Variovorax paradoxus: one gene and its partner. The protein of the gene in region 1 interacts with the protein of each later gene in a pairwise test. Links are inferred from orthologs where the notes say so. Each region holds a gene or a part of one and is shown in the gene's direction. Other genes may lie near its edges.

Region 1 (11,099 bases):
CATCGGCCGCATCGCCAAGACCGGCACGGTGAAGGTGACGGAGGCCTTCGCGGTGGAGCGCTACAGCCACGTGATGCACATCGTGAGCAACGTCGAAGGCACGCTGAAGGACGGCATGACCGCCATCGACGTGCTGAAGGCCACGTTCCCGGCGGGCACGCTGACCGGTGCGCCGAAAGTGCATGCGATGGAGCTCATCGACCAGCTGGAGCTCACCAAGCGCGGGCTGTATGGCGGCGCATGCGGCTACATCAGCTACGCGGGCGACATGGACGTGGCCATTGCCATTCGTACCGGCATCGTGAAGGACCAGATGCTGCACGTGCAGGCCGCGGCTGGCGTGGTGGCCGACTCGGTGCCCGAGCTGGAGTGGAAAGAAACTGAAGCCAAGGCGCGCGCGCTTCTGCGTGCCGCCGAACTGGTCGAGGAAGGCCTGGAATGAGCACCGCACCCGATATTCAGAACGACTTCTCGCACGAGATCATCGGCGCGGCCGTCGAGGTGCAGCGCGTGCTCGGCACGGGGCTCGACGAAGGGGCCTATGCGGCTGCGCTGGCCATCGAGCTCGCCGAGCGGGAGATCGGCTTCACGCGCGACGTGGCGCTGTCGGCCAGCTACAAGGGGCGCTCGCTCGGCGAGGTGTACCGTGCGGGCTTCGTGATCGAGCAATCGGTCATCGTCGAACTCAAGGCGGTCGACGTGCTGACCGACCTGCATCGCGCGCAGGTGCTGGCCGCGCTGCGCCTGTCGGGCCTCAAGCTGGGCCTTCTGATCAACTTCAACGTGTTCCCCGTCGTCAAGGGCGTGCACCGGATTGTGAGCAAGCCATGAAACTGCTGATGATCGACAACTACGACTCCTTCACCTACAACATCGTCCAGTACTTCGGCGAGCTGGGGGCGGACGTGCAGGTGCACCGCAACGACGAGATCACGGTGGCGCAGATCGGCGAGCTGATCGCCTCCGGCGTGACGCGGCTGGTGGTGTCGCCCGGGCCGTGTTCGCCGGCGGAAGCGGGTGTTTCGGTGGCGGCCATCGAGGCCTTTGCGGGCAAGCTGCCCATTCTTGGCGTGTGCCTGGGCCACCAGGCCATCGGCGCGGCCTTCGGCGGCAAGATCGTGCGCGCGCAGCAGCTCATGCATGGCAAGACCAGCGAGATCACGACCACGCAAGAAGGCGTGTTCGCGGGGCTGCCCGAGAAGTTCATCGTCAATCGCTACCACTCGCTTTCCATCGAGCGGGAGAGCTGCCCGAAGGCACTGGCTGTCACTGCCTGGACCGACGACGGCGAGATCATGGGGGTGCGGCACACCGGGTTCGCGCATGACGTGCGCATCGAAGGCGTGCAGTTTCATCCCGAATCGATCCTCACCGAGCATGGCCACGCGATGCTCAAGAACTTCCTGGACTGAGCCGCCATGACCGATCGCACCTCCCTCGTCGACCTGCGCAGCGACACCGTCACGCAACCCACGCCCGCGATGCGGGAGGCCATGATGGCGGCGCCGCTGGGGGACGACGTCTTCGGCACCGATCCGAGCGTGAACGCGCTGCAGGAAAAGATTGCCGCGATGCTGGGCTTCGAGGCTGCGCTGTTCGTGCCCACGGGCACGCAGAGCAACCTGTGCGCGATTCTTTCGCACTGCGGCCGTGGCGACGAATACATCGTCGGCCAGCAGGCGCACTGCTATCGATGGGAAGGTGGCGGCGCGGCGGTGTTCGGCAGCGTGCAGCCTCAGCCGCTCGACCATGCACCCGACGGCACGCTGCCGCTGGCGCAGATCGAGGCGGCCGTCAAGCCCGATGACGCGCATTTCGCGCGCACTCGGCTGCTGGCGCTGGAGAACACGCTGGGCGGCAAGCTGCTGCCCTTCGACTACGTGCAGGCTGCGACCGACCTGGCGAAGAGCAAGGGGCTGCAGCGGCATCTGGACGGCGCACGGCTCTTCAATGCTGCGACCGCGCAGGCAGCGTTGAACAAGCGTAGCGACATCCGCGCGGAGGCGCGCCGCATCGCGCAGTGCTTCGACAGCGTGTCGGTGTGCTTCAGCAAGGGGCTTGGTGCACCCATCGGCTCGGCGCTGGTGGGGTCGCGTGAATTCATTGCACGCGCACATCGCATTCGCAAGATGGCAGGCGGCGGCATGCGGCAGGCCGGGCTGCTGACTGCGGCTGCATCGCATGCGCTCGATCACCACATCGATCGCCTGGCCGACGACCATGCATTGGCACAGCGGCTTGCACAAGGACTCGAAGGCATCGAGGGCCTGACGGTCGAGGCGCCGCACACGAATATCGTGTTCGCGGATCTCACCGGGGCTGCGCAGGCGCGTTCATCGGAGCTGATCGCGAGCCTGAACCAGCAGGGCATCCTGGCGACGGGGCTTTACCGCTTGCGCTTCGTGACGCACCTCGACGTCGATGCCGCCGGCGTCGACCGGGCCGTCGCCGCGATCCGCGCCTTCTTCAACGCCTGAGCCCCGCGAGCGCGCGATGCCTGATCTTCCCCATCTGCTCGCTTTCATCGCCGCCGGCTGGCTGCTGAACCTCACGCCTGGGCCCGACGTGCTGTACGTCGTGACGAATTCGCTGCGCTGCGGCGTGCGCGCCGGCATCGTGGCGGGGCTCGGCATCACGGCCGGCTGCTTCGTTCACATCTTTGCCGCCGCAGTCGGCGTCGGCACCCTGATGGCGACATCGGCGGCGGCCTTCACCGTGCTCAAGTACATCGGCGCGGCGTACCTGCTGTATCTGGGCGTGCGCATGCTGCTGTCGCGCGCGGCGCCGCCTGCGGATCTCGACAAGGCGGCGGCCGATGCGGGCGGGGAGCGCAGTCTCAAGGCGATCTTTTTCGGGGGCTTCTGGACGAACGTGCTGAACCCCAAGGTCGCGCTGTTCTTCCTGGCCTTCGTGCCGCAATTCATTGCACCCGGTGCCGACAACAAGGCCCTGTACTTCGTGCTGCTGGGCGTGCTGTTCAACCTCAACGCCATTCCCGTCAATGTGGGATGGGCCTTGGCCGCAGGCTGGATGGCGCATCGCAGCGCCGTGCAGAAGGGCATGCACTGGCTCGACCGCGCCGCCGGCGTGCTTTTCATCGGCTTCGGCCTCAAGCTCGCGTTCACCGACGCGCCCGCCTTTCGCGTCGGCCGCTGATTCACCCTCGAGGAGACTTTTCATGATCACCCCCCAGGAAGCGCTGCAGCGCACCATCGAACACCGCGAAGTCTTCCACGACGAGATGCTGCACATCGTGCGCCTCATCATGAGCGGCGAGTGCTCGCCCGTGATGATGGCCGCGCTGATCACCGGCCTGCGCGTGAAGAAGGAAACCATCGGCGAGATCACCGCCGCCGCGCAGGTGATGCGCGAGGTGTCGACCAAGGTGCCCGTCGCGGACACGACGCACCTCGTGGACATCGTCGGCACAGGCGGCGACGGCTCGCACACCTTCAACATCTCGACCTGCTCGATGTTCGTGGCGGCCGCGGCGGGCGCCAAGGTGAGCAAGCACGGCGGGCGCAGCGTGTCGAGCAAGTCGGGCAGCGCCGACGTGCTGGAGTCGCTGGGCGTGAACATCAACCTCAAGCCCGAGCAGATCGCGCGCTCGATCGAGGAGTGCGGCATCGGCTTCATGTTCGCGCCGAACCATCACCCGGCGATGAAGAACGTCGCGCCGGTGCGAAAAGAGCTCGGCATCAAGACCATCTTCAACATCCTCGGGCCGCTGACCAATCCGGCTGGCGCGCCGAACATCCTGATGGGCGTGTTCCATCCCGACCTCGTGGGCATCCAGGTGCGTGCGCTGCAGCGGCTCGGCGCCGAGCATGCGGTGGTGGTCTACGGGCGTGACGGCATGGACGAGATTTCGCTCGGTGCCGCCACCATGGTGGGCGAGTTGAAGGATGGCGAGATCCGCGAGTACGAGCTGCACCCGGAGGACTTCGGCTTCCAGATGTCGAGCAACCGCGCGCTGCGCGTGGAAACGCCCGAGCAGTCGAAGGCGATGCTTCTTGGTGTACTCGACAATCAGGCCGGTCCCGCGCTCGACATCGTGCTGCTGAATGCAGGCGCGGCGTTGTATGCGGCGAACGTGGTCGATTCAGTGCAAGCGGGGGTGGAGCGCTCGCGCAGCGCCATCGCCTCGGGTGCGGCGAAGGCCAAGCTGGCCGAGCTGATCAAGGCCTCCACGGCCGTCTGAGTTTCAAGAAACCGGAAACCCCAGAAGTTATGTCCGACATCCTCGACAAGATCGTTGCCGTCAAGCACCAGGAAGTGGCTGCGGCCCTGAAGCGCGCGCCGCTCGAGGCCGTGCGCTTCGATGCCGAGAGCCGCGTGCTGACGCGCGACTTCGAAGGCGCGCTGCGCGCCAAGATCGCCGCCGGCCAGGCCGCGGTGATCGCCGAAGTCAAGAAAGCCAGCCCAAGCAAGGGCGTGCTGCGCGAAGACTTCATTCCGGCCGATATCGCCCAGAGCTACGCCGAAGGCGACGGCGAGATCAGTGCAGCCTGCCTGTCGGTGCTGACCGACAAGCAGTTCTTCCAGGGCGGCGTGGACTATCTCAAGCAAGCACGCGCCTCGTGCGACCTGCCGGTGCTGCGCAAGGACTTCATCGTCGATGCGTACCAGGTGTATGAATCGCGCGCGATGGGCGCCGATGCCATCTTGTTGATCGCCGCTTGCCTCGACGATGCGCAGATGAAGGACTACGAAGCCATTGCGCACGGGCTGGGCATGGCGGTGCTCGTGGAAGTGCACGACGCGGCTGAGCTCGATCGTGCGCTCAGGCTGAAGACGGCGCTGATCGGGGTCAACAACCGCAATCTGCGCAATTTCGAGGTGTCGATCCAGGCGACCATCGACTTGCTGCCGAAGCTGCCGGCCGATCGTTTGCCTGTGACCGAGTCGGGCATCGGCACGCGCGAAAACGTCGCCACGCTTCGCGCGGCCGGCGTCAACGCCTTCCTGGTCGGCGAAGCGTTCATGCGCGCCAAGGAACCCGGCGAGGCCCTCGCTGCGTTGTTCAAATGAGCCGGCCCGATCAGCTGCCGAGCAGCGATCCTGCCGACTGGCTGGTGGCGCCTGGCTGGCAGCCACTGGTTGACGATTTCTTTGGCGGTGTCGTGGGACAAAAGCTGCTGGGCTTTCTGCGCGAACGTCTCGATGCGGGAGCGGTGATCTTTCCGCCCCAGCCGCTGAGGGCGCTGGAACTCACGCCGCCGGAAGACGTGCGCGTGGTGATCCTGGGCCAGGACCCGTACCACGGGCGCGGCCAGGCCGAGGGGCTGGCGTTTTCCGTGGCGCCCGGCGTGGCGTTGCCGCCTTCGTTGCGCAACATCTTCAAGGAACTCCAGCGTGATCTGGGCACACCGCCGCCGTCGTTCCCGAATCCGGGTGGCAGCCTGGTGAAGTGGGCGACGCATGGCGTGCTGCTGCTCAACACCTGCCTGACAGTCGAGGAAGCGCAGCCGGCCAGCCATTCCGGCCGTGGCTGGGAGGTGCTGACGGATGCCGTCATCCGCCATGTCTCAGACGGGGCTAAGCCTGTTGTTTTTATGCTGTGGGGCTCGCACGCGCAGAGTAAGCGGGCGTTGATCGACGTTAAGCGCCATAAGGTGCTGATGTCGAATCATCCGTCGCCTCTTTCGGCGTTGCGCCCGCCCGTGCCATTCATCGGCTGCGGCCACTTCGGCGAAGCGCGTGCGTGGCGGGAGGCCCAGCGGGCGGAGGGGTGAAGTTGGGCGATAATCGTGGGCTCACGCCTCGAGCAGTTTCCCCGCATCTTCTGGATGCTTGGATTTCTGAGTAGTCACAAAACCGTGCTATATTTCGAGGTTCGCCGGAGAGGTGGCCGAGTGGTTAATGGCAGCAGACTGTAAATCTGCCCTCTTACGAGTACGCTGGTTCGAATCCAGCCCTCTCCACCAGCGATGAATTTGGTTTCTAAGAGCGATTGGATTTCGCGCTTTGGGTGCCTTGGGTGCCCCCGATGCGGGAGTAGTTCAATGGTAGAACCCCAGCCTTCCAAGCTGATGACGCGGGTTCGATTCCCGTCTCCCGCTCCAGAGACTCGGTTCATTGTTGAGGCGATGTGAATTCGTAACTTTGTTACAAATGCCCTTTTGGCTCAGTGGTAGAGCACTCCCTTGGTAAGGGAGAGGTCGCGGGTCCGATTCCCGCAAAGGGCACCAGTTTTTTGGGGGTTGCAACGGCAGCTTTGCAACCCATCTGCATACGTTGGAAACGTTTTTTTCGGAGTCGAAAAATGGCAAAAGGTAAATTCACCCGCACCAAGCCGCACGTGAACGTGGGCACGATCGGTCACGTTGACCACGGCAAGACGACGCTGACGGCTGCGATCGCAACGGTTCTGTCGGCCAAGTTCGGCGGCGAAGCCAAGGCCTACGACCAGATCGACGCTGCGCCTGAAGAAAAGGCCCGCGGCATCACGATCAACACCGCGCACGTCGAGTACGAAACGGCCAATCGCCACTACGCACACGTCGACTGCCCCGGCCACGCCGACTACGTGAAGAACATGATCACCGGCGCCGCTCAAATGGACGGCGCCATCCTGGTGTGCTCGGCCGCTGACGGCCCGATGCCCCAGACCCGTGAACACATCCTGCTGGCTCGCCAGGTGGGCGTGGGCTACATCATCGTGTTCCTGAACAAGTGCGACATGGTCGACGACAAGGAACTGCTTGAACTGGTCGAAATGGAAGTTCGCGAACTCCTCGACAAGTACGAGTTCCCCGGCGACGACACCCCGATCATCCACGGCTCGGCCAAGCTCGCCCTGGAAGGCGACAAGGGCGAACTGGGTGAAGGCGCCATCATGAAGCTGGCCGAAGCCCTGGACACGTACATCCCGACGCCCGAGCGCGCCGTGGACGGCACGTTCCTGATGCCCGTGGAAGACGTGTTCTCGATCTCGGGTCGCGGCACCGTGGTGACCGGCGCTGTCGAGCGCGGCGTGATCAAGGTTGGTGAAGAAATCGAAATCGTGGGCATCCGCCCGACGGTCAAGACCACCTGCACCGGCGTGGAAATGTTCCGCAAGCTGCTGGACCAGGGTCAGGCTGGCGACAACGTCGGCGTGCTGCTGCGCGGCACGAAGCGCGAAGAAGTCGAGCGCGGCCAAGTGCTGTGCAAGCCCGGCTCGATCAAGCCGCACACGCACTTCACCGCCGAGGTGTACGTTCTGTCGAAGGACGAAGGCGGCCGTCACACGCCGTTCTTCAACAACTACCGTCCGCAGTTCTACTTCCGCACGACGGACGTGACCGGCGCGATCGAGCTGCCCAAGGACAAGGAAATGGTCATGCCTGGCGACAACGTCAGCATCACCGTCAAGCTGATCAACCCGATCGCGATGGAAGAAGGCCTGCGCTTCGCCATCCGTGAAGGCGGCCGTACCGTGGGTTCGGGCGTCGTGGCCAAGATCCTCGACATCTAAGTCGGGCGCAAAGAGTACCGGAGGGGTATAGCTCAATTGGCAGAGCGTCGGTCTCCAAAACCGAAGGTTGTAGGTTCGATTCCTACTGCCCCTGCCACTTAGGTGGCACTCCGAAAAAAGCCCGTCGCGTCCCGACGGGCTTCGGCGTCTCAAGAGACGCATTGAATTGAAGGCCTCAGGGTCACAGGAAATCAGCCAAACATGGCCACTTCTCAAATCGAAACCGTGAGCACCGGCGCTGACAAGGCCAAACTGGCCGTGGCTGTCGTGCTGGCAGTGGGCGCTATCGTGGCGTTCTATCTGCTGTCGCGCCAAGGCTCGCTGGTGCAATGGGCTGCGCTGCTGGTTGGCTTGGCCGCGGCGGTGGCTGCCTTCGGCAGTTCGGAGAATGGCCGTCAGTTGTGGGCCTTCGGTCGCGACTCGTGGCGCGAGGTCAAGAAGGTCGTCTGGCCGACCCGCAAGGAAGCGATGCAGATGACGGCTTATGTGTTCGCCTTCGTGGCGATCATGTCCGTCTTCCTCTGGCTCACCGACAAGACGCTCGAATGGGTGTTTTTCGACCTCATTCTGGGCTGGAGAAAATAAATGACCGCTGATCCAGTGAATGCAGTTGAAACCACGCCGGGCGCACCAGAGGAAGAAAACACCTCGGTGCTGGCTCCCGCCGCCAACCCAGATCTGCGTTGGTACGTGGTGCATGCCTATTCGGGCATGGAGAAGGCCGTCGAGCGCAACATCACCGAGCGCATCAATCGCGCCGGCATGCAGGACAAGTTCGGCCGCATCCTGGTTCCGACCGAAGAAGTGGTCGAGATCAAGAACGGCCAGAAGCGCACCACCGAGCGTCGCTTCTTCCCGGGCTACGTGCTGGTCGAAATGATCATGGACGACGAGAGCTGGCACCTGGTGAAGCACACCAACAAGGTGACGGGTTTCGTGGGCGGCGCCAAGAACCGTCCGGCCCCGATCTCGCAGAAAGAGGTCGAGGACATCGTCAGCCAGATGCAGCAGGGCACCGAGAAGCCGCGTCACAAGGTCGAGTTCACCGTTGGCGAATTCGTGCGCGTCAAGGAAGGCCCGTTCACCGATTTCAACGGCACTGTCGAAGAAGTCAACTACGAGAAGAGCAAGGTGAGCGTGTCGGTCATGATTTTCGGCCGCGCGACACCTGTGGAACTCGAATTCAGCCAGGTCGAGAAGACCTGACGCCCCGCCGGCCTTCGGGTCGGCGTTACTGTTTCCGGCTGCGCGTTGTCCGACTCGGCGCGCGGCCTTGATCGAAGAGTCGTTTAACCCCGGGGAGCCGCGGCCGCAAGCCAAGGCGATATCACCCGCAAGGAGCAAATAGCATGGCGAAAAAAATCGTCGGCTTCATCAAGCTGCAAGTGCCAGCTGGTAAGGCCAACCCGTCCCCGCCGATCGGTCCCGCACTCGGTCAGCGCGGTCTGAACATCATGGAGTTCTGCAAGGCGTTCAACGCGCAAACCCAAGGCGTCGAGCCGGGTCTGCCGCTGCCGGTGGTCATCACCGCGTTCGCTGACAAGAGCTTCACCTTCATCATCAAGACGCCCCCGGCGATCACCTTGATCAAGAAGGCCATCAAGCTGGAAAAGGGCTCGGCCCGTCCGCACACCGACAAGGTTGGCAAGATCACGCGCGCTCAGCTCGAAGAAATCGCCAAGGCCAAGATGAAGGACCTGACTGCCGCCGACCTCGACGCAGCAGTTCGTACCATCGCCGGCTCGGCCCGCTCGATGGGCGTGAATGTGGAGGGCGTGTAAATGTCCAAGATCACCAAGAAGCAGAAGTCGCTCGAAGGCAAGGTCGACAGCAACAAGCTGTACCCGCTGGTTGACGCGATCACCATCGTCAAGGAAGCCGCCACCGCCAAGTTCGACGAATCGATCGACGTGGCCGTGCAGCTCGGCATCGATGCGAAGAAGTCGGACCAGGTTGTGCGTGGCGCCGTCGTGCTGCCCAACGGCACTGGCAAGACCAAGCGCGTCGCCGTGTTCGCCCAAGGCGCCAAGGCTGAAGAAGCCAAGGCCGCCGGTGCCGACATCGTCGGCATGGACGACCTGGCTGCCATGGTCAAGGCTGGCGACATGCCTTTCGACGTCGTGATCGCCGCCCCTGACGCCATGCGCGTCGTCGGTACGCTCGGCCAGATCCTCGGCCCGCGCGGCCTGATGCCCAACCCGAAGGTTGGCACGGTGACCCCGGACGTCGCCACGGCCGTGAAGAACGCCAAGGCTGGCCAGGTTCAGTTCCGCGTCGACAAGGCCGGCATCGTGCACGGCACGATCGGCCGTCGCTCGTTCGACAACGACAAGCTGCAGGGCAACCTCGCCGCGCTGATCGACGCTTTGGTCAAGGCCAAGCCCGCGACCAGCAAGGGCGTGTACCTGCGCAAGGTGGCTGTGTCGTCGACCATGGGTCTGGGTGTCCGCGTGGACACGCAAACCATCTCGGCGAGCTAAAGAGATTTGCTCTGCCCGAAAGGGTGGGGCGAATGTGGTGGGTCGCGGCGGCTTCGGTTGCCGCGGGCCATCCAAGACCGCTGGTGTGCAGGGTGCTGCACTTAATCGCCGGACCTTCCCGTCAGGCAATCAGCGCAGATGGCGATCCCGCTGCAAGGAATTTGATTTTTGTTCCGAAACAGTTGGTCGCTGCATGAAGCGCGATCCCAGGCCCCGGCCGAAGATCGCATTAAAAGGAGTAGACCTTGAGTCTGAATCGCAGTGAGAAAGAAGCGGTCATCAGTGATGTGACCAGCCTCGCCGCAAAAGCTCAAACGCTCGTGATGGCGGAATACCGTGGCATCACGGTGGCCGATATGACCAAACTGCGCAACGAAGCGCGCAGCAAGGGTGTGAGCCTGAGTGTTCTGAAGAACACCCTGGCCCGCCGTGCTGTCGCTGGTAGCCCGTTTGAGATTGTTGGCGACCAGATGACCGGTCCGCTGATCTACGGCTTCTCCGAAGACGCTGTGGCCGCCGCTAAGGTGGTGGCCGATTTCGCGAAGACCAACGACAAGCTGGTCATTCGCGGCGGCGCCTTCGGTGGCAAGGCCCTGGACGTCGACGGCGTGAAGCAACTGGCCAACATCCCTTCGAAGGAAGTGCTGCTGGCGCAATTGCTGGGCTTGATGCAATCCCCGATCTCTCGTACCGCCCGCGTGCTCGCGGCGCTGGCCGAGAAGCGCGGTGGTGGCGAAGCTGCACCTGTTGCCGATGCACCGGCAGAAGCGCAGGCCGCCTGAGCCTCGCGTTTGAAATATTCAACCCAATTGTTAGGAAACAAAAATGGCATTCGATAAAGACGCATTTCTGACCGCGCTCGACAGCATGACGGTCCTGGAACTCAACGACCTGGTGAAAGCCATCGAAGAGAAGTTCGGCGTGAGCGCCGCTGCAATGTCGGCCCCGGCCGCCGGTGGTGGCGCTGCCGCTGCTGTGGTCGAAGAAAAGACCGAATTCAATGTCGTGCTGGCTGATGTCGGCGCGAACAAGGTGTCGGTCATCAAGGCTGTGCGCGAAATCACCGGCCTGGGCCTCAAGGAAGCCAAGGACCTGGTGGAAGCCGCTCCCAAGGCTGTCAAGGAAGGCCTGTCGAAGGCTGACGCTGACGCTGCCAAGAA
Region 2 (11,054 bases), 360 kb from region 1 along the record:
CACCAACAAGCGCATTGCGCGTGCCATCGGCTACCCGGTCATCATCAAGGCGGCGGGCGGCGGCGGTGGTCGCGGCATGCGCGTGGTGCACACCGAGGCGGCTCTGGTCAACGCGATCCAGATGACCAAGGCGGAAGCCGGCGCGGCCTTCAACAATCCGGCCGTGTACATGGAGAAGTTTCTCCAGAACCCGCGCCACATCGAAATCCAGATCCTCGCGGACAAGCACAAGAACGCGGTCTACCTGGGCGAGCGCGACTGCTCCATGCAGCGCCGCCACCAGAAGGTGATCGAGGAATCGCCCGCGCCGGGCATTCCGCGCAAGCTGATCGAGAAGATCGGCGAGCGCTGTGCGGCCGCCTGCAAGAAGATCAACTACCGCGGTGCCGGCACCTTCGAGTTTCTCTACGAGAACGGCGAGTTCTATTTCATTGAAATGAACACGCGCGTGCAGGTGGAGCACCCGGTGACCGAGTTCACCACCGGCATCGACATCGTCAAGACGCAGATCATGGTGGCCGCCGGCGAAAAGCTGCCGTTCACGCAGCGCCAGATCCAGATGCACGGCCACGCCATCGAGTGCCGCATCAATGCCGAAGACGCGTGGAAGTTCACGCCGTCGCCGGGCCGCATCACGATGTGGCACCCGCCGGGTGGTCCGGGCGTTCGCGTCGACTCGCACGCGTACACCAACTACTTCGTGCCACCGAACTACGACTCCATGATCGGCAAGATCATCGTCTACGGCGACACGCGCGAGCAGGCCATGGCCCGCATGCGCACGGCGCTCAACGAAACCGTGATCGAAGGCATCCAGACCAACATCCCGCTGCACCGCGAGTTGATGGTTGATTCCAAGTTCATGACCGGCGGCACCAACATCCACTACTTGGAAGAGTGGCTGGCGGCGCACAAGCGCTGACCGGGGAACGCCGCGATGTTCGAACTCCGCCTGATGGCGCCGGAAGACCGGGTCGAAACGCTCGGCGAAGCGCTCGATGCACTCGATGCATTGAGCGTGTCGGTGGAAGACGCCGACGCGCAGACCGACGCAGAGCAGGCGCTGTTCGGCGAGCCGGGCATGCCGCCGCCGAAGGAAGGCTGGCAGCGTTCGCGCGTGATCGCGCTGTTCCCCGACGAGGCGCTCGCCAAAGAGGCCGCGTCGGTGCTCGCGCTGCAGGATTTCTTCGAAGGCTGCGAGGTGCTCGGCATTGCGCCGGTGCCCGAGCAGGACTGGGTGCGCCTGACGCAATCGCAGTTTGCGCCCGTCGAGATCACGCCCGAGTTCTGGATCGTGCCGACGTGGCATGAGCCACCCGAGCAGGCAAAGCAGGTGATCCGGCTCGATCCAGGTCTGGCCTTCGGCACTGGCACGCATCCCACCACGCGCATGTGCCTGCGGTGGATCGCGACGCGGGGCGACGGTGTGCTGGCTAACCAGCGCGTGCTCGACTACGGCTGCGGCTCCGGCATTCTTGCGATCGGTGCGGCGAAGTTCGGCGCCACCGACATCGACGCCGTCGACATCGACGAAGCCGCGGTTTCGTCGACCCGGCTCAATGCCGAGGCCAACGGCGTCCGGCTGAACGCGGGCCTGCCCGAAGCGGCGAAGGGCCTCTACGACACTGTGCTCGCCAACATCCTGGCCACGCCGCTCAAGGTGCTCGCGCCGTTGCTGCGCAGCCATGTGAAGGCGGGCGGATCGCTGGTGATGGCCGGCATCCTCGAGCGCCAGGCCGATGAATTGAAAGAGGCCTACGCGCCGTACGCGAAGCTCGAAGTCAGCGACACCGAGGACGGCTGGATCCTCATGACCGCGCGCTGCTGAGCCGCCTTGCGCCCCTCCCGTGGCGAGGGCTCGACCCTACAATCGCCCGGTCATGAGTCTCGTCACGCGCTGCCCCGCCTGCACCACCACCTTCAAGGTGGTGCGCGACCAGCTTCGCATCTCTGATGGCTGGGTGCGTTGCGGCCGGTGCAGCCATGTGTTCGACGCCACGCTCGATCTGCACGAGGCACCCGATGGTGCGGCGGCGAATGCGGCGGCGCCGGTGCAGGGTGCTGGCTATATGCCAGGGCTGGTCGAGGCAGCCTCGGAGCCCAAGGGCGCGCCCGAGTTGGAGTCTTCTTCGCCGGCCGAGGATGCGGACTTCTTCGACGATGAGCCCGAGCAGCAGCCTCGGCATGCGCTGCCCCCGGAGGCGCCTGCACCGACACCGGCGTCGCCACCACCGCCTCCAGCAGCGCTTGAGTTCTCGCTGTCATTGCCCGAACACGGCATCGTCGCCGACGAGCCATGGTCCGACCTCGACGTCAGCGAACCCGCGTGGAAGCCTCCACCGAGCACGCTGCCGCCGTTCCCGAACATCGACCTGAACCTCGCGTCGCCGCCGCCCGCGCCACCACCCCCGGCGCCGCCGCTGCCCGTCGCCCCGCGCATCAAGGCAACGCGTGGGCTGATGATCGAGCGCGCGAGCGACGACGGCGCAGAAGGGGAGCGCGAGCAGGAAGAAAAAGACCACGACCAGGTGCAGATGCAGAAGGCGCTGCGCCGTGCCCGCATCAAGTCGGCCAAGATCGCGAGCGCCAAGGCGCGTGAGGAGCGCGCGGCCGCGAAGGCTTCGCCTGTGGTGGTGCAGGCCGAAAGCGAGTCCGACCTTGCGCTCTCCCCGGATTTCGAACTGCCAATAGGGCATCCCTTCGCGGACGACGACGAGCCCTCCGAGAAGGCGACCGGCTTCTGGCAGCGCAAGGGCGTGCGCATCGTGCTGGTCCTGCTGGCGGTGATTGCTGTGCTGCTGCTCATCCTGCAGGTCATCCGCCACGAGCGCGACGGCATTGCCGCGCGCCAGCCCAATCTGCGGCCCGCCTTGGCGGCACTGTGCCAGTACACAGGCTGCGAACTCGCGGCCCTGCGCCAGATCGGCGACATCGTGATCGAAGGCGCGGCCTTCGCGCGCGAGAAGAGCGGCGGCAACGACTACCGTCTGAGCTTCACCCTGCGCAATGGCGCCACCGTGCCGCTCGCAATGCCCGCCGTCGAACTCTCGCTGCTCGACACGCAGGAGCGCGCCGTGGTGCGCCGCGTGCTGTTGCCGGCGGACTACGGTGCACCGACGGTGCTGCAGGCCCGAGCCGACCGCGCGGCCTCGCTGCCACTGACCTTGTCCGCTTCGGAAGCCGCAGCGCTACCGCCGATCGCAGGCTACCGCGTCGAAGCTTTCTATCCCTGAGCGGGGCGCCTGCCTGCACGCGTCCTTTTCCATCCACCATTCAACCAACGGCTCAACCATGGCAGCAGTGATTTGCGGGTCCCTCGCGTTCGACACCATCATGACTTTCGAGGGCCGGTTCGCCGACCAGATTCTTCCGGACCAGCTGCACATCCTCAATGTGTCGTTCCTGGTGCCGACGCTACGGCGTGACTTCGGCGGCTGTGCCGGCAACATCGCCTACAGCCTCAACGCACTGGGCGGCACTGCGCTACCGATGGCCACGCTCGGCAACGACGGCGCTTCGTACCTCGAGCGCATGCGCTCGCTTGGTATCGACACCGAGTTCGTGCGCCAGCTCGACGACACCTTCACCGCGCAGGCGATGATCATGAGCGACGTCGACAACAACCAGATCACCGCCTTCCACCCCGGCGCGATGCAGCAGGCGCACATCACGAAGGTGGCCGCGCGCGACGACATCAAGCTCGGCATCATCGCGCCCGATGGCCGTGACGCGATGCTGCAGCACGCCGAGCAATTCGCCGCCGCAGGCATTCCGTTCGTGTTCGATCCGGGCCAGGGTTTGCCGATGTTCGACGGCGAGGCGCTGCGCCATTTCGTTGATCTCGCGAGCTGGGTGGTGGTGAACGACTACGAAGGCAAGATGCTGTCGCAGCGCACCGGCTGGAGCCTGGCGGAGATCTCGAAGCGCGTGCGCGGCCTGGTGGTCACGCTGGCGTCCGAGGGCTGCGAGATCTGGACTGACGGCGAGCGCGAGCACGTGCCAGGCGTGGTGGCCACCGAAGTGGTCGAGCCCACGGGCTGCGGCGACGCGTGGCGTGGTGCGCTGCTGTTCGGCCTGGAAAAGGGCTGGCCGCTGGCGCAGTGCGCAGCGCTGGGCAACAAGGTCGGCGCGATCAAGATCGCGCAGCGTGGCCCGCAGAACTACGAGATCGACCGCAAGGCCCTGGGCCTCTGATTCGGTCCTCGATCTTCTTCCTGAAGAAGCGCCAATAAAAAAGCCCGACACCGCGAGGTGCCGGGCTTTGCGCCTTCAAGGCCGCTGAGAAGCTCAGGGCTTGCTGGCCGTGGGGAACGGCCAAGCTGCCTGGGGATTCAGCGTCGTTTGCGCCGCAGGGGCAGGCGCTACGGCTGCAGCCTTGGCGGGCGCAGCAGCCTTGGGAGCCTTCTTCGCAGCAGGCTTTTTGGCAGCAGGCTTTTTCGCGGCTTTCTTGGCCGCAGCCTTTTTCGCAGGCGCCTTCTTGGCAGCAGCCTTCTTCGCAGGCGCCTTCTTGGCGGCGGCCTTCTTTGCAGGCGCCTTCTTGGCAGCAGCCTTCTTCGCAGGCGCCTTCTTGGCTACGGCCTTCTTCGCCGGAGCCTTCTTCGCAGCGGCCTTCTTGGCCGGAGCTGCCTTCTTGGCGGCTACCTTCTTCGCCGGAGCCTTCTTCGCAGCGACCTTCTTGGCCGGAGCCTTCTTGGCGGCTACCTTCTTTGCCGGAGCCTTCTTAGCGGCCACAGCCTTCTTTGCCGGAGCCTTCTTTGCAGCGGCTTTCTTAGCCGGCGCTTTCTTTGCAGTTGCCATTTCTATTTCTCCTTGATCAAGTTGAAAAAATCAACCTATTGAAGCACTCCACGCACGTTGGGTAGCGTGAAGCGATTCATGGCGTTGAGATCTGAGCCCCAGCACCATGAACACCTGAGCCCTAGTCCATGCCGCGCTCTTTGGCGCGATCGGTGGCAAGGGCAATTCTTGAATTCATTAATTCTTGTCGAAAGATTCAATCCCAGGAGAGCGCACCACCCGACTGGTACTCGATCACGCGGGTTTCGAAAAAGTTGCGCTCTTTCTTCAGGTCAATCATTTCGCTCATCCAGGGGAACGGATTTTCTTCGTTCGGGAAGAGCGTTTCGAGGCCAATCTGCTGTGCACGCCGGTTGGCGATGTAGCGCAGGTAGCCCTTGAACATGGAGGCGTTCATGCCGAGCACGCCACGTGGCATGGTGTCTTCGGCGTATTTGTATTCGAGCTCGACGGCGCGCATGAAGAGCGCCTTGATCTCGGCCTTGAACTCGGAGGTCCAGAGGCCGGGGTTCTCGAGCTTGAGCTGGTTGATCAGGTCGATGCCGAAGTTGCAGTGCATCGACTCGTCGCGCAGGATGTACTGGTACTGCTCGGCGGCGCCGGTCATCTTGTTCTGGCGGCCCAGCGCAAGAATCTGCGTGAAGCCGACGTAGAAGAACAGGCCTTCCATCAGGCAGGCGAACACGATGAGCGACTTGAGCAGCGTCTGGTCGGTTTCGTGAGTGCCGGTCTTGAAGTGCGGGTCGCTGATGGCGTCGATGAACGGGAGCAGGAACTGGTCCTTCTCACGGATCGATTGCACTTCGTTGTAGGCGTTGAAGATCTCGCTCTCGTCCAGGCCGAGCGACTCGACGATGTACTGGTACGCGTGCGTGTGGATCGCTTCTTCAAAAGCCTGGCGCAGCAGGAACTGGCGGCATTCGGGGGCCGTGATGTGGCGATAGGTGCCCAGCACGATGTTGTTGGCAGCCAGCGAGTCGGCGGTCACGAAGAAGCCGAGGTTGCGCTTGACGATGCGGCGTTCGTCTTCGGTCAGGCCGTTCGGGTCTTTCCAGAGCGCGATGTCGCGCGTCATGTTCACTTCCTGCGGCATCCAGTGGTTGGCGCAGGTGGCGAGGTATTTTTCCCACGCCCACTTGTACTTGAACGGCACCAGCTGGTTGACGTCGGTCTGGCCGTTGATGATGCGCTTGTCGGAAGCCTTGACGCGTTGGGTGACAGCGGGCGTTGCTGCTGCGGCGGCAACCGGACGCACGACTGCGCCGTCATCGAGCGCGCGGAGCGCGGGTTGCGCAATCGACGAAGTCGGAGCGTCCACCGAACGGCCTGCGGGCAAGCCGCTGGTCGATGCGTTGTGGTGCTGCAATCCTTGTTGCATATCCTTTGGTAAGGAGGGCTTGACTTCTTCGTCCCAGGTCAACATAGAAAAATCCAATGCTCAAATTATCGGAGTAACGATGTGAGTTGCAAAGTGCTCGTTCACATCGCACGCCATTTATGTGGTTGTTATGTTGCTCGCATGCATCGCGCGATGTCAGTCAATGCCTTCATTGAGTGAACGTCGCGCGATTTTTTGCATGCACCTCACTGACTCACTGTCGCGAGCATCGACGCGTTATTGGCACGCTTCACAGGTCGGATCGTCCACACCGCAGAACGCGATGTCGGTGGCGGGCATTGCGCTCATCTGTGCCTTCGCTGCAGCAGCGGCGGCTTCGAGTGCGCTCATGCCCGAAGGTGCGTCGTTGCCCGACGACACCGCGTTGAGACGGCCCGATTGCACCGTCGACTTCTCGGCGTGCGTCGCGCTCTGCGTACGCAGGTAGTACGTGGTCTTCAGGCCGCGCAGCCATGCCAGCTTGTAGGTGTCGTCGAGCTTCTTGCCCGATGCGCCGGCCATGTAGATGTTCAGCGACTGCGCCTGGTCGATCCACTTCTGGCGACGCGCAGCGGCTTCGACCAGCCACGTGGTTTCGACTTCGAACGCGGTGGCGTAGAGCGCCTTCACATCCTGCGGCACGCGGTCGATAGGACGCAGCGAACCGTCGAAGTGCTTCAGGTCCATCACCATCACGTCGTCCCACAGGCCCAGGCGCTTCAGGTCGCGCACCAGGTAGTGGTTGATCACGGTGAATTCGCCCGACAGGTTCGACTTGACCGACAGGTTGCCGAAGCAGGGTTCGATCGAAGCGTCCACGCCGATGATGTTCGAGATGGTCGCGGTCGGTGCGATGGCCACGCAGTTCGAATTGCGCATGCCGTCGGCCTTGATCTTCGAGCGCAGCGCGTCCCAGTCGAGGGTGGCCGAGCGGTCGACCTCGACGTAGCCGCCGCGTGCCTTTTCCAGCAGGTCGAGCGAGTCGATCGGCAGGATGCCCTTGTCCCACAGCGAGCCCTTGTAGCTCGAGTACTTGCCGCGTTCGCGCGCCAGGTCGGTCGAGGCCCAGTAGGCGTGGTAGCAGATGGCTTCCATCGACTCGTCGGCGAACTGCACGGCCTCTTGTGAGGCGTACGGAATGCGCAGTTCGTACAGCGCGTCCTGGAAGCCCATCAGGCCCAGGCCGACCGGACGGTGGCGCAGGTTCGAGTCGCGCGCCTTCTTCACGGCGTAGTAGTTGATGTCGATCACGTTGTCGAGCATGCGCATCGCCGTGGAGATCGTCTTCTTCAGCTTTTCCTGGTCGACCTTGCCGTCCTTCAGGTGCTGCAGCAGGTTCACGGAACCCAGGTTGCAGACGGCGGTTTCGGTGTCGCTGGTGTTCAGCGTGATCTCGGTGCAGAGGTTCGACGAGTGCACCACGCCGGCGTGCTGCTGCGGCGAGCGCACGTTGCAGGCGTCCTTGAACGTGATCCAGGGGTGGCCGGTCTCGAACAGCATCGTGAGCATCTTGCGCCACAGGTCGGTCGCCTGGATGGTGCGCGCGGGCTTGATGTCGCCGCGGGCAGCCTTCTCTTCGTAGGCCACGTAGGCCTTCTCGAAGTCGGCGCCGAACAGGTCGTGCAGGTCGGGCACGTTGGAGGGCGAGAAAAGCGTCCAGGTGCCCTTTTCCATCACGCGGCGCATGAACAGGTCGGGGATCCAGTTGGCGGTGTTCATGTCGTGCGTGCGGCGGCGGTCGTCGCCGGTGTTCTTGCGCAGTTCCAGGAACTCCTCGATGTCGAGGTGCCAGGTTTCGAGGTACGTGCAGACAGCGCCCTTGCGCTTGCCGCCCTGGTTCACGGCCACGGCCGTGTCGTTCACCACCTTCAGGAACGGCACCACGCCCTGCGATTCGCCGTTCGTGCCCTTGATGTGGCTGCCGAGCGCGCGCACGCGGGTCCAGTCGTTGCCCAGGCCGCCGGCGAACTTCGACAGCAGCGCGTTTTCCTTGATCGACTCGTAGATGCCGTCGAGGTCGTCGGGCACGGTGGTCAGGTAGCAGCTCGACAGCTGCGAGCGCAGCGTGCCGGCGTTGAACAGCGTGGGCGTGCTCGACATGAAGTCGAACGACGACAGCACTTCGTAGAACTCGATGGCACGGGCTTCGCGGTCGATTTCATTCAGCGACAGGCCCATGGCCACGCGCATGAAGAAGGCCTGCGGCAGCTCGATGCGGGTCTTGCGCACGTGCAGGAAGTAGCGGTCATACAGGGTCTGCAGGCCGAGGTAGTCGAACTGGTTGTCGCGCTCGGCCTTCAGCGCCGCGCCCAGGCGGGGCAGGTCGTACTGCAGCAGCTTCTCGTCGAGCAGGTCGTTGTCCACGCCCTTCTTGATGAACTGCGGGAAGTAGTCGGCGTAGGCGGTGGCACGCTCGGCCGGCATCACTTCGCGGCCGATGATCTCCTTGAAGATCGTGTGCAGCAGCAGGCGCGCGGTGGCGAAGGTGTAGTCGGGGTCTTTCTCGATCAGCGTGCGGGCCGCCAGGATCGAGGCCTTGTAGACCTCGTCGAGCGGCACGCCGTCGTACAGGTTGCGCATCGTCTCGGCGACGATCGGTGCGGACGTGATGCTGTCGCCCAGGTTTTCGCAGGCCGACTCGATCAGGCCCTTGAGTTCGTTCAGGTCAAGGGTGACGAGCTCGCCGTTGTCCAGCACGTGCAGCGCGGGCGTGGCCGGCACGTCTTGCTCGCCCTGCTTCGAGCGCTCCTGCGTGCGGCGTTCGCGGTACAGCACGTAGGCGCGGGCAATTTCGTGGTGGCCGCCGCGCATCAGGCCGAGCTCGACCTGGTCTTGCACGTCTTCGATGTGGAAGGTGCCGCCGCCCGGACGCGAACGCACCAGCGCGCGGATCACGCCCTGCGTGAGCACGTCGACCGTTTCGCGCACGCTGGCCGAAGCCGCGCCCTGGGTGCCGTGCACGGCCAGGAAGGCTTTCATCATCGCGATGGCGATCTTGTTCGGCTCGAAGGGCACGACAGCGCCATTGCGGCGGATGATCTGGTAGTGGGCCAGGTTCTGGCCGGTGGGGGAGCCAGCAGTGTCTCGCTGCTGTTGCGGTGGCGTCGAGGGAACGGCACGCGGGGTCGATTGGGGGTTCAGGGCAGTTTGCATTCGCTTCCTCTCGGTTGGCAATTCTTGTTGGATGGCGGCGCCTGGGCCGGGCGCTGCGCCGGTGTAGATGACCGGACAGGGGACACTATATCTAGGGTGCGGGGGGTGTACAACCCACTAGATGTAGCGTTTTCCTATGGATACAAGGATTGCCGGTATTACTTCCGCCATAGGACACGGTCAGCGATGCCGCTTGAATACTGGCCTATGGTCTCTCAACCCGCATGGGGCTTGGCTTGCAAGCCGATTTGGGCCTGCAGGCCGCATGGTTGCTGAATCGCGCGACTGCTATTTTCGCATTGCTGCGCCGCAAGAGCGACGCATCGCGAGGCGCCGCACGATTGAAAAAATTAGCGCTGCTCCACCTGTGGCGGAAACATCTGTGGATTCCAGCCGAGTTGTTCGCGCAGCAGGCGCCAGTCGAATCCCGCGCCCGGATCCTGTTTGCGGCCCGGCGCGATGTGCTCGTGGCCGGCGATGTGCGCGATCGCGTAGTGCTGCGCGATGGCGGCGCACAGGCTCGCGAGCGTCTCGTATTGCGGCTCTTCGAAGGGCTGGCCTTCGAGGCCTTCGAGTTCGATGCCGACGGAGTCGTCGTTGCAGTTGCCGCGGCCGCGCCACGACGACACGCCGGCATGCCAGGCGCGGTCGTCGCAGCTCACGAACTGCCAGAGTTCGCCGTTGCGGCGCACGTAGAAATGCGAGGACACCTCGAGGCCGCGGATCGACTGGAAGTAGGGGTGCGCGTCCCAGTCGAGCTGATTGGTGAACAGCTGCTGCACCGCGTCGCCGCCGTATTCACCGGGCGGCAGGCTGATCGAGTGCAGCACGATGAGGTCGGTCTGCGCGCCCGCGGGGCGGGGCCCGAAGTTCGGCGAGTGCAGCGCCTTCGCGAAGCGGTACCAGCCGGCTTGCCAGAGTCCGCCGTCGTTGGCTTCAGTCGTCGACATGGCTGCTCGCGCCGTCATCGCCGTTGGGCGTGGTGATGCCCAGTCGCGCGATACGGTAGCGGATCTGGCGCAGGCTCATGCCGAGCCGCGCGGCGGCCGCGGTGCGGTTGAAGCCGCTCTCGTGCAGCGCGCGCACGAGGATCTCGCGCTCCTGCTGATCGAGATAGGCCTGCAGGTCGGAGGGCAGCGGCGGCGGTGCGGCCTTGGGCGGCGCGACCGGCGCGCTCGGAAGTGGAGCCAGCGCGACAGGCGCGTCGGTGACGGGCGACAGCGGCGCTGGCGCGGACGCCGCGGCTTCGGCCGCAGCAGTGAAACCGCCCATCAGGTCGAGATGAAGTTCGTCGCCGTCGTTCAGTGCCACCGCGCGGTGCAGCAGGTTTTCGAGCTCGCGCACGTTGCCGTTCAACGGATGCTGCGCGAGGCGGCGCAGCAGTTCGTCCGACAGATGCGGCACGGGCAGCCCGCCGTCTTGTGCGATGCGCGAGAGCAGCGCGGTGCACAGCGCGGGCAGGTCCTCACGACGGTCGCGCAGCGCGGGCACGGCGATCTCGATCACGTTGAGGCGGTAGAAAAGATCCTGGCGGAAGCGGCCAGCCTGCACTTCGGCGTGCAAGTCTTTATGGGTGGCGCTGACGATGCGCACGTCGACAGTTTCTTCCTGCGTCGAGCCGATCGAGCGCACGCTGCGCTCCTGGATCGCGCGCAGCAGCTTCGACTGCATCGCCAGCGGCAGATCGCCGATTTCGTCGAGAAACAGCGTGCCGCCGCGCGCGGCC

The links.
Region 2: the proteins of rplK (region 1) and prmA interact in binary tests that used the Escherichia coli proteins (3 or more experiments, as listed by UniProt). The link is inferred for Variovorax paradoxus from one-to-one orthologs.

What each region holds. Positions count from the first base shown.
Region 1 is NZ_CP102931.1:6,049,806-6,060,904, reverse strand. Bases 7,598-10,524 are described here. They hold rplK (50S ribosomal protein L11), read left to right. Parts: upstream 7,598-8,808; coding sequence 8,809-9,240; downstream 9,241-10,524. Other genes in these bases: rplJ (50S ribosomal protein L10), read left to right, coding at 10,185-10,524; rplA (50S ribosomal protein L1), read left to right, coding at 9,241-9,939; nusG (transcription termination/antitermination protein NusG), read left to right, coding at 8,045-8,665; secE (preprotein translocase subunit SecE), read left to right, coding at 7,661-8,044. Also shown: trpE (anthranilate synthase component I), read left to right, coding at 1-442; NWF24_RS28475 (GxxExxY protein), read left to right, coding at 439-831; NWF24_RS28470 (aminodeoxychorismate/anthranilate synthase component II), read left to right, coding at 828-1,412; ltaE (low-specificity L-threonine aldolase), read left to right, coding at 1,419-2,477; NWF24_RS28460 (LysE family translocator), read left to right, coding at 2,494-3,156; trpD (anthranilate phosphoribosyltransferase), read left to right, coding at 3,179-4,201; indole-3-glycerol phosphate synthase TrpC, read left to right, coding at 4,231-5,031; NWF24_RS28445 (uracil-DNA glycosylase), read left to right, coding at 5,028-5,735; tuf (elongation factor Tu), read left to right, coding at 6,266-7,459; more of rplJ, read left to right, coding at 10,525-10,721; rplL (50S ribosomal protein L7/L12), read left to right, coding at 10,765-11,099. UniProt on the Escherichia coli protein: Forms part of the ribosomal stalk which helps the ribosome interact with GTP-bound translation factors.
Region 2 is NZ_CP102931.1:5,686,607-5,697,660, reverse strand. Bases 1-2,882 are described here. They hold prmA (50S ribosomal protein L11 methyltransferase), read left to right. Parts: upstream 1-937; coding sequence 938-1,828; downstream 1,829-2,882. Other genes in these bases: NWF24_RS26855 (zinc-ribbon and DUF3426 domain-containing protein), read left to right, coding at 1,881-2,882; accC (acetyl-CoA carboxylase biotin carboxylase subunit), read left to right, coding at 1-922. Outside these bases: more of NWF24_RS26855, read left to right, coding at 2,883-3,233; NWF24_RS26850 (carbohydrate kinase family protein), read left to right, coding at 3,292-4,194; NWF24_RS26845 (histone H1-like DNA-binding protein), read right to left, coding at 4,288-4,797; NWF24_RS26840 (ribonucleotide-diphosphate reductase subunit beta), read right to left, coding at 4,994-6,220; NWF24_RS26835 (ribonucleoside-diphosphate reductase subunit alpha), read right to left, coding at 6,413-9,328; 1,6-anhydro-N-acetylmuramyl-L-alanine amidase AmpD, read right to left, coding at 9,679-10,278; NWF24_RS26825 (sigma-54-dependent transcriptional regulator), read right to left, coding at 10,265-11,054. UniProt on the Escherichia coli protein: Methylates ribosomal protein L11.